One region of the Paenibacillus sp. G2S3 genome, then DNA from elsewhere that is predicted to be linked to it. Evidence: riboswitches for the same ligand, from Rfam matches in the RefSeq annotation. Region 1 holds a riboswitch; the other holds the start of a gene.

Evidence for each region. Region 1 has a riboswitch for cyclic di-GMP ahead of QNH28_RS03185 (transglutaminase-like domain-containing protein). Riboswitches for the same ligand answer to the same signal wherever they lie in the genome.
Region 2: it holds a riboswitch for cyclic di-GMP, as region 1 does, so the genes downstream of both, QNH28_RS04825 (glycosyl hydrolase) here and QNH28_RS03185 (transglutaminase-like domain-containing protein) in region 1, are expected to answer to the same signal.

What each region holds. Positions count from the first base shown of each region.
Region 1 covers NZ_CP126095.1:704,606-710,061, forward strand. Annotated here, with positions in the region: gene QNH28_RS03165 (phospholipid carrier-dependent glycosyltransferase) at 1-987, shown strand, start outside; gene QNH28_RS03170 (glycosyltransferase family 2 protein) at 1,088-2,068, shown strand; gene QNH28_RS03175 (GtrA family protein) at 2,058-2,462, shown strand; gene QNH28_RS03180 (class D sortase) at 2,497-3,147, shown strand; cyclic di-GMP riboswitch class I at 3,272-3,352, shown strand; cyclic di-GMP riboswitch class I at 3,426-3,506, shown strand; gene QNH28_RS03185 (transglutaminase-like domain-containing protein) at 3,520-4,329, shown strand; rRNA gene QNH28_RS03190 (16S ribosomal RNA) at 4,701-5,456, shown strand, end outside.
Region 2 covers NZ_CP126095.1:1,100,123-1,105,578, forward strand. Annotated here, with positions in the region: gene QNH28_RS04820 (sugar phosphate nucleotidyltransferase) at 358-1,731, shown strand; cyclic di-GMP riboswitch class I at 1,868-1,947, shown strand; gene QNH28_RS04825 (glycosyl hydrolase) at 1,960-3,510, shown strand; gene QNH28_RS04830 (glycosyl hydrolase) at 3,664-5,184, shown strand; gene QNH28_RS04835 (discoidin domain-containing protein) at 5,236-5,456, shown strand, end outside.

The DNA of each region.
Region 1 (5,456 bases):
ACAAGAATCTCTACGATCGATGTATACGGAGTATTCTTCATCATGTTAATGTTTTATTTCATGCAGCGATATTACACGATGAACTTCTTCAGGCAGCCCTTAAGAAAAACACTAATTCCGCTATTCTGGTCCGGTCTATTCTTCGGAATTGGTGTCGCCTCCAAGTGGATTGTACTGTACGGAGGAGCTGGGCTGGCCATTATGCTAGCTATCTCGCTCTTCGAGCGTTACAGAGAATACCAAGCTTCGGGACGGTTGCTCGCGGAAGGGAAGATCAAAGACAAGGAACTGCTAGGCACCTGTCGCGAAGCCGTAAATTCCTTCTGGAAGAATACCATCATTACCTTAGCTAGTTGTGTTGCATTCTTCGTAATCATACCGGTCATTATTTATAGTTTATCTTTTGTTCCTGGTTTATCTGCATCCGCAGAGGGCTTTACTATAAAAGGCTTGATTGATTCCCAAAAGAATATGTACAACTACCACAGTCAGCTTGTAGCTACACATCCTTTTGCGTCCTCCTGGTGGCAATGGCCGTTTATGAAGAGACCTGTTTGGTTCTTCAGTGGCAGTGAAGGATTACCGGCAGGTCAGGTCAGCAGTATTGTGACTATGGGGAATCCGCTTATTTGGTGGACTGGTATTTTTGCAATGCTGGCAACGCTGTGGATTACGCTGAAACGCAAAGATAAGAACCTGTATATGATCTGGATCGCCTTTTTCTCACAGTATGTTCCGTGGATGCTTGTCCCAAGGGAAACCTTTATCTACCATTATTTTGCTATGGTACCTTTTATGATTCTTGGTATTGTATATATAATGAAGTTACTAGATAGTAAATATCCTGAAGCTCGTTACGTTCGTTATGTCTATGTGGCTGTTGCTTTACTGCTGTTTATCGCGTTCTACCCAGTCCTATCAGGGATGCAGGTTAGCGGAGATTATGTGAAGAACATGCTACGTTGGTTCCCTTCTTGGGTTTTCTAGATTTATTAAAAAGTATCTATAACAATAAGTTTATGCTCACAGCGTTATTATGAAGAATATTAAGATGTAACGCTCCATAAAGCTTTTAGGAGGAATAAAGGTGAAAGCCAGATATAGTGTAATTGTACCCATGTTCAATGAGGAGCAAGTAATTAGCGTTACTTATGAACGTTTGAAAAAAGTAATGGACGAATGCGGCGATACTTATGAGCTAGTCTTCGTAAATGACGGAAGTCGTGATCGTTCGGCCCAGATGATTCGGGAGATCAGTGATCGGGATGAATGCGTCAAGCTAATTGACTTCTCGCGTAATTTCGGACATCAGGTAGCGATTACAGCTGGCATGGACTATGCAGAAGGTCAAGCGGTCGTTGTTATTGACGCTGACCTTCAAGATCCACCAGAGGTCATTTTGCAAATGATCGAGAAGTGGAAAGAGGGCTATGATGTTGTGTATGCGAAGCGTCTGAAGCGCCGTGGAGAAACGATGTTCAAAAAGGTAACGGCTAAGCTCTTCTATCGGTTGCTCAGCAGCATGACAAGTGTAGACATTCCTACGGATACAGGTGATTTCCGTCTTATTGATCGTAAGGTATGTGATGTCTTGCGGGGGCTTAAGGAAAAAAATCGGTATGTCAGAGGTTTGGTAAGCTGGGTCGGCTTTAAGCAGACGATGGTGGAATATGAGCGGGAAGAACGTTTTGCAGGAGAAACCAAGTATCCTCTCAAGAAAATGATTCGTTTTGCGCTGGATGGGATCACTTCCTTTTCGCATAAGCCACTTAAGATTGCTACGTATGTCGGATTCTTTCTTTCCTTCTCTAGCTTTCTCTATTTATTCTTCGTATTGTTTCAAAGAATCTTCTTCACCTCATGGACGGTTCCAGGCTGGGCTTCCATTGTAGGGGTCAATTTGCTCTTTAACGGTATTGTTCTGATGCTGTTAGGTGTAATCGGAGAGTATATCGGACGGATTTATGACGAGTCTAAGGATAGACCGTTGTATATTGTCAGTGAGACTATAGGATATCGTAACGAAGAAGAAGTAGATCGCCGGAAGGATTACAAAGATGTCAGATAAGAACTTTCGGACTGCATTCATACAGTTTCTCAAATTTAATGCTGTAGGTCTGGTAAATACCCTCATTGATTTCGTAATTTTCACATTACTGAACTCACTTGGGATGGTATATGCGTTAGCACAGGTGATTTCTTATAGTGCAGGAACAGCGAACAGCTTTATTTTGAATAAAAAAGTAACCTTCAAGGATCGTGATCGTGGCAATAAAGAGGGTTTTGATAAGACGCAGTTGTTGAAGTTTATCGTACTGAACCTGGTAGTGCTAGGAATATCGCTGTTGCTAATGCATCTGTTGACTGACAAACTAGGCATTCAAGTGTTGATCTCTAAGGTACTAGTAACGTTTGTGACGGTGATCATTAACTTCTTCGGAAGTCGGAAATGGGTATTCTAAAGTTCAGTAGAACCAATCCACGGAGGTGAAAATCATGCGTAAATTCTCGTATGTGCTCATACTGGCTGGGATCCTTATCATGCTCTATCCAAAAGCTAACGAATGGTATAACGACTGGCAGCAGGATAAGCTATTAGAATCGGCTGAACTGAGGACCAGTGAAAGTACTCCACCACCTGATCTGAAGAGCAGATATGCCGAGGTCACTCAGCTACTAGCGGAGGAATCAGCTCTAGATGCACAAGCACAGCCGCAAGAAACAGAAAAGCCAGAACCGGAAATTGAAGTGGGTGGCAAAGTCATCGCATTAATTCAGATCGATAAGATCGATCTGAAGCTGCCTGTATTAGAAGGGGCTACTAAAGCGAATATGAAGCATGCTGCGGCCCATATGAAAGAAACGACTCCAATTGGAGAAATAGGGAACGCCGCAATAGCTGCACATAGAGCTAGAACTGCGGGCAGATTGTTTAACAGATTGAATGAGGTTGTTATTGGGGATACGATTACGGTAAAGACTAGCGATCAGACTTATAATTACGAGGTTTATGATATTTCTGTTGTACTTCCTAGTGATGTGTCTGTTCTAGACGGGAATAACAAGGATAAAATTCTTACTCTAATTACGTGTGACCCACTAGTAGATCCTACACATCGCTTGATTGTTCATGCCAAACTTTTCTAATAACAGATGAGAAATGACAAGAGAATTTAAATACAGAGAAATAACTATAAAATAATAGCAAATCTAGCAATTTTGTTCTTGTTTAAGAGGATAAATATGGTAGTATAAGACTATAAAAGCTAAACACGATAAACGGCAAACCTATCGAAAGGTAGGGACGCAAAGCTAAAGGGCCTTCCCGAAAGGATGGCAGCCAGTTACCGAATGAAGAGGCTTTTTTTGTTTGTTTTAAATGGATTCTATTAATTTGTCTAGTGAAATTAGGACAGATAGAGCTTATACGATAACGGCAAACCTATCGAAAGGTAGGGACGCAAAGCTAAAGGGCCTTCCCGAAAGGATGGCAGCCAGCTACCGAAAGGGGTTTTATCCGTGAAAAAGGTTTATTTTATGATGGTCGCGCTGTTCGTACTGATTACTGCGGTTCCGGTAAGCACAGCTCAAGCCGCAAGTGTAGATGCGGGCTGGTTGATTACATCGAAAGTGGCTCAAGGTGTTATTGGGATTAACTATGATATTCCGAAAGATAAAAGAATCAAACTCATGATCACTAAAGACAACAGCAGCTATACATATAACTTATATGCTTCTGGACAAGCTGAGGACTTCCCTTTACAACAAGGTAATGGTACTTATAAGGTTTCTGTTCTTGAGAACACAACCGGTAATAAATACAAAGCGTTATATTCCGAAGTAGTAGATGTAACCATGAGTGACTCGAATTCCGTATATTTGGGCTCCGTACAGAATGTGAAATGGAGTTCTTCAGATAAAGCGATCCTTAAGGCCAAAGAGCTTACAAAAGGCAAAACAACAGATGAAGAGAAAGTTAAGGCAATCTATAACTATGTAGTTGCTAATGTACAATACGACTATTCTCTTGCTAATAACGTAACAACTGATTACATTCCGAACATTAACAACACTTTGAATACTAAAAAAGGAATCTGCTATGATTATGCTTCCCTTTTTGCCGCAATGCTGCGTAGTGTAGATGTGCCTGCTAAATTGGTGATGGGAAACACTAGCTACGTTACGCAATACCATGCATGGAATGAAGTATTGATGGATGGAAAATGGGTTACTATTGATACCACGGTGGATGCTTCGGCAGCGAAGAGTAAGAAGGATACGGATTTTATTAAGGCTTCTAGTAAATATACCGCAGCAAAATACTATTAATTTGCATAGCTAGAATCATAACTCTATTAAATAAACAACCAGCTTAATAATTAAGCTGGTTGTTTATTTTTCTATTAGGGGTTGCTTTTCTATGAATAGATAGGTTATTATAGTTAAGCGTTGTTAGACAGCGTACAGGCAATGTTTGAGAGAGTTACATAAACGGCTTTCGAAAAATAAAGCTTGCATTACTGAGAACAACATGATATATTATAAGAGTTGCTGCTGAGACATTAAACGGCGCCAACGAGAACTTGATCTTTGAAAACTGAACAACGAGTGAGTAGGAAATCACGAAAGTGAAATCCAAAATTAGAGAATTAATTTTCTCGTCAGATGTTTCAAAATGAGCATATCGCTCTTTTCAATACTAATTGGAGAGTTTGATCCTGGCTCAGGACGAACGCTGGCGGCGTGCCTAATACATGCAAGTCGAGCGGAGTTACTTTGAAAGCTTGCTTTCAAAGTAACTTAGCGGCGGACGGGTGAGTAACACGTAGGCAACCTGCCCCTTAGACTGGGATAACTACCGGAAACGGTAGCTAATACCGGATAATTTCTTTTTTCTCCTGAAGGAAGAATCAAAGACGGAGCAATCTGTCACTGAGGGATGGGCCTGCGGCGCATTAGCTAGTTGGTGGGGTAACGGCCCACCAAGGCGACGATGCGTAGCCGACCTGAGAGGGTGAACGGCCACACTGGGACTGAGACACGGCCCAGACTCCTACGGGAGGCAGCAGTAGGGAATCTTCCGCAATGGACGAAAGTCTGACGGAGCAACGCCGCGTGAGTGATGAAGGTTTTCGGATCGTAAAGCTCTGTTGCCAGGGAAGAACGTCCGGTAGAGTAACTGCTATCGGAGTGACGGTACCTGAGAAGAAAGCCCCGGCTAACTACGTGCCAGCAGCCGCGGTAATACGTAGGGGCAAGCGTTGTCCGGAATTATTGGGCGTAAAGCGCGCGCAGGCGGTCATTTAAGTCTGGTGTTTAAACCTTGGGCTCAACCTAAGGTCGCACTGGAAACTGGGTGACTTGAGTACAGAAGAGGAAAGTGGAATTCCACGTGTAGCGGTGAAATGCGTAGATATGTGGAGGAACACCAGTGGCGAAGGCGACTTTCTGGGCTG
Region 2 (5,456 bases), 400 kb from region 1:
TGCTGCCTCCATAGGAGCAGAAGCAAATCTTTAGAAAAACGTGCTGCCTTCCGGCTGGTACAGCCCGGTGCAGTACGGTTCAAGCATTTAGAGGAAGTTGGTTAGGTAAAGAACGGAAAGGGAATTTGGAACTGTAGAAACGGAGTGTTCGCCTTTATCCTCGGATTTCTACCGCGAGAAGCGGTTCAATCAGGAAATCTGAGGATAACAGCGATCGGAAGTCCAAAATCCCTTGGAGTGGTTTCTACCTAACAAATTTTTTTAATGCATCCGCTCGAATTAAGGCTAAGCGGAAGCTATACGTTTTGATAACAATTTAATTATGCTCGATTTCCATAAATTGAGGAGGGTTCATCTATGAAAATGGTACTTCTATCAGGCGGTTCAGGTAAACGGTTATGGCCGTTGTCCAACGACTCACGTTCAAAGCAATTTCTAAAGGTACTTGAAAGCCCTCAAGGTGAACCAGAATCCATGGTACAACGTGTCTGGAGACAGCTGGAGGAAGCGGGGATGGCAGAATCATCTTATCTGGCCACCGGCCGCGGCCAAGTAGAAATGATACAAAGCCAACTGGGAAGTCATGTGCCGATTATCGTTGAACCGGAGCGTCGGGATACTTTTCCGGCTATCGCCTTAACAGCTACCTATCTTTATTCAGTGGCAGGTGTTTCTCCAGCGGAGACGGTAGCAATATTGCCTGTTGACCCTTATGTAGAAGCATCCTTTTTTGATACCATAGCTATGCTTGAGGGGACCATGCTGGAAAGTGGAGCAAATCTGGCACTAATGGGTGTTGTTCCTGAACATGCCTCAGAGAAATACGGATATATTATTCCTACCACCGATGAGGCGGGGGGAAATGGTTTTATGAAGGTGAGTCACTTTCAAGAGAAACCAGACCGTATACAAGCAGAACAGCTCATCGAGCAAAATGCATTGTGGAATTGTGGAGTGTTTGCCTTCCGCTTAGGGTACTTGTTAGATATTTTGCAGCGTAAAGGGTTGCCTTTAGGATATGAAGAATTGCAGAAGCAGTATAAGCTATTGTCTTCCATCAGCTTTGATTATGAAGTGGTGGAGAAAGAAGAACATATTGTAGTACAGCCGTATGATGGATTCTGGAAGGATCTTGGAACGTGGAATACGCTGACAGAGGAAATGAGCAGCAAGCATGTAGGAAAAGGTTTTGTAACGGCGGATTCTGAGGGGACTTGCTTGATTAATGAGCTGGATATTCCGATTACGGTAATTGGTGCGAAGGATCTGATCATTGCGGCTAGCCCGGATGGGATTCTAGTTACCCATAAAGCTGAGAGCCCACGGATTAAAGAAGTGCTGAAGACCTTTGAACAAAGACCGATGTACGAGGAACGCCGCTGGGGCCATTACAAAGTTATTGATTATGTGAAATATGATGAAGGCAATGAAGTGCTGACCAAACGGATTTTTATATCCGAGGGGAATAATATCAGCTATCAATTACATCGCAAGCGTAGTGAAATTTGGACAATCGTTAGCGGCGAAGCAAGTATTGTGCTGAATGAGAAAAAACATAATGTGAAGGCTGGGGACGTGGTACGTATACCGGAAGGAACGAAGCACGCGATCCTTGCTTTGACGGATGTTGAGTTTATAGAGGTACAGACGGGGTCTGAATTAGTAGAAGAAGATAACATACGTATTACTTTAGACTGGAATGATATAGAACTACAACAATTCATTTCATAGGTCTAACCTATCTATTTAACCAATTCAAAATTTCTTGAAACAGGTAAATTGACTCAATTATCAAAAAAAGTCATAAAAACACTAAATATATCATTAATTGTCGTCGATACTTACGGTAAGAGAGATTATTTCTCTTAAATTGAAAAGGCAAACCTATCGAAAGGTAGGGACGCAAAGCTATAGGGCCTTCGAAAGAGTGGCAGCCTGGCTACCGAAAGGGAGATTATTTTGAAAGCTTACCGTACGTATCGATTATTTGGCGCATTTCTGTCACTCGTCTTGTTTCTGACTGCACTTCCGCTTACTGTTGGAATTTCGCCGTCTGTTGTCATAGCTGCTTCAAATTCTGGAGCACCAGTTACCCCAGGAGCCTCACCTGAAGCCGTAAAGCTGCTTAACTATTTTTACTCGATCTCAGGAAAAGGTATTATTGCTGGTCAACATGACTATTTAGAAAGTCCAGATGAAATTAACAATATGCTGAAGGGAACTAGCGGACAAAATGCCGCTCTTCACGGTTATGAACTGGGCGCGATCAGCGGTCAGTCAGAAGGAACCATGGCCTGGCAACGTCAAAATGTGGTGAACAGCGCCATCAACTGGAATAAAGCGGGCGGAATCGTAGCTATGACTTTTCATGCTAACCTGCCGGGCACCTCTTATGACTGGGATAATGTAAAAAAAACGCTTAGTCAAGGTGAGTTCGATAGTTACGTTACACCGGGTACCAAGCAATATAACAGTCTGATCGCTGAACTTGATAAGGTGGCAGTCTCCCTAAAAAGCTTGCGTGATGCCAACGTTCCGGTGCTTTGGAGACCCTATCATGAAATGAACGGGAACTGGTTCTGGTGGGGGAAGAAAAATAACTTTTCTAAACTTTGGAATATTATTTATGACCGTTTTGTTAACGTTCATAAATTAAATAATTTATTATGGGTATGGAGTCCGAATGCTCCCAATGTTTGGTCAGATCCTTATGCGTTGACTTATCCAGGAGCGGATAAAGTAGATATTCTGGCAGCAGATATATACGAAAATGATTATCAGCAAAAATACTATGACAGTTTGTTGAGTCTAGCCGCAGGCAAACCGATTGCGATCGGGGAGAATGGTGAAATGCCTAATCTGGAGAAGCTTCAGCAATCACAAAGTAAATGGACGTATATGATGAGCTGGGGAAAAATGCTTTACGAGAATAACAGTGCAGATACAATCAAAACATTTATGAATAGCAACTATACCCTAACTAGAGATAAATTAAATACTAGTCTGGTACCGACACCTAGCGCTGCACCAGCGCCGGCACCTCCCGAAGAAGAGGGTGAGGCAGCAATTCCTCTTGCGAAGGGGCTTACAGGAGAATATTACAACAACATACAGCTATCGGGAGCAGCAGCTCTTACTAGAACTGATGCAATGATCGATTTCAATTGGCGGCAAGGCTCGCCGGATGCCGCCCTCGGGATTGATCGTTTCTCCATACGTTGGAGCGGTAAAATTAAGCCATTATATGATGAGCAATATACATTTTACACTACCTCAGATGATGGCATCCGTGTGTGGGTGAATGGGCAATCCGTGATTGATAGTTGGACTAAGCAAAGTGGTACTGAGCGTAAGGGTAATATAACGCTGAAGGCTGGTCAGCTATACGATATTAAGGTGGAGTATTACGAAAATGAAGGTGATGCGAGAGTCCGCTTGATGTGGGAAAGTGCTAGTCAAGCTAAAGAGACAGTTCCAGCAAGTGCACTTTATCTTCCGGATGTCTCCTGATTGATGAAAATTAAAGGTCGATCCTTAGTGGCTCTGCGTTATTGCAGAGCTACTAAGCTATAGTCCTCATTAGGTCAGAAGACGATTGTCCGATAACAGGTATGTTTATTTAGCACCTGTGGAGGCAGTACAGCTACCGAAAGGAGGATTTATTTGCGTAAATATTATAAGCAAAACAGATTGTTGTTTACTATATTACCGGTGTTTATTATTTTTTCCTTGCTGCCTTGGGGAGAGGTTAAGAGTCTTCCGAAGGCTATGAGTGTTTCTTCCTCTCTTCCTCCGGCTATACCAAGCAATCCATCAGCTTCCGAAGAAGCCAAGCAGCTGCTGAGTAATTTGGTGAATCTACGTGGTAAAGGAATCCTGTCTGGCCAGCATGATTATCTAGAAAGTCCAGATGAACTGGTTCATAAGCTGAAGAATACATCGGGACAAAATGCCGTTCTACATGGTTATGAATTGGGTGCAATTAATAATCAACCCGAAGGGACGATCGCAGAACAGCGACAAGCTGTTATAGACAGTGCAATTGAGTGGCATCAAGAGGGTGGCATAGTAGCCATGACCTTCCATCAGAGTTTGCCGGGGACTTCTCCGGAATGGTCCAATGTAAACAGAAGTCTCAGTCAAGAGAAGTTTAATGCTTATGTTACGCCTGGGACGGCTCAGTATAAGAGTCTAATCTCTGATCTAGACGAGATCGCTGGCTATTTGGGACAGCTGCGTGATGCCGGAGTTCCAGTCTTATGGCGACCTTACCATGAAATGAACGGCGGTTGGTTTTGGTGGGGAAAAAAGGACAATTTTTCATCGCTTTGGAATATTGTCTATGATCGTTTTGTAAACACACATCAACTGAATAATCTACTGTGGGTATGGAATCCGAATGCGCCGAATGAATGGGCAGATCCTTATGCTGCATATTATCCCGGTGCGGATAAACTCGATGTTCTGGCTGCGGATATCTACAATAACGATTATAAGCAGTCCTACTATGAGGATCTGCTCGCACTTGCTGAAGGTAAACCTATCGGAATCGGGGAGAGTGGACAGCTGCCGAACCCGGAAGTATTAACCGAGAAACAAAATAAATGGGTCTATATGATGACCTGGGGAAAATTACTGACAGAAAATAATACGCTACAGTCAATTAAAAGCTTTATGAATGACTCGTTTATAGTTTCGAGAGAGGATTACGTTCTCACAACAGGAGGCCCTTCGATAGCACCGGTAATCCCGGTAACTCCAACGGGTTTAACAGGAGAGTACTATAACAATACTGATTTAGAGGGAGAAGCGGCACTTATCCGCGATGATCGTAAGATTGATTTTAATTGGCATGGCGGGTCACCTGCACAGGAGATAGATGAAGATCATTTTTCTGTTCGCTGGAAAGGGAAGCTCAAACCTAAATTCAGTGAAAAATATACGATTTCGGCATCCTCTGATGATGGAGTCCGTGTCTGGATTGACGGAAAGCTGATCATCGACAATTGGAAAAATCAAAGTGCAACCCTTCATAAAGGAAGTATCCCGCTCACAGCCGGAACGCTTTATGATATCCAAATTGAATATTATGAGAATGAAGGAGATGCCAATCTTCGCTTGCTGTGGGAGAGTTCCAGCCAGAAGCAGCAGGTGATTCCACAAGGGGCATTGTTCCTTCCTTAATCTAATGAAATGATAGGGTTATACATTCCGGAAGAAAGAGAGGACCTATGGATGGGAATAACGAGGAGAATATCTAATAGAAAAAATAGGATATTTGCAAACAAACCATTACTGTTTTTACTGAAATTCACCGCATTAACCGTCTTGTTTCTGTTGTCTGTCTCTGTTTTCGGAACGAATAAGACGAACGATTATAAGGTAGGTGCCAATATACCAAGATTAGCTACAGGAAGTGATGTTGCAGCAGAAATACCGGATGGTACTGTGATCTG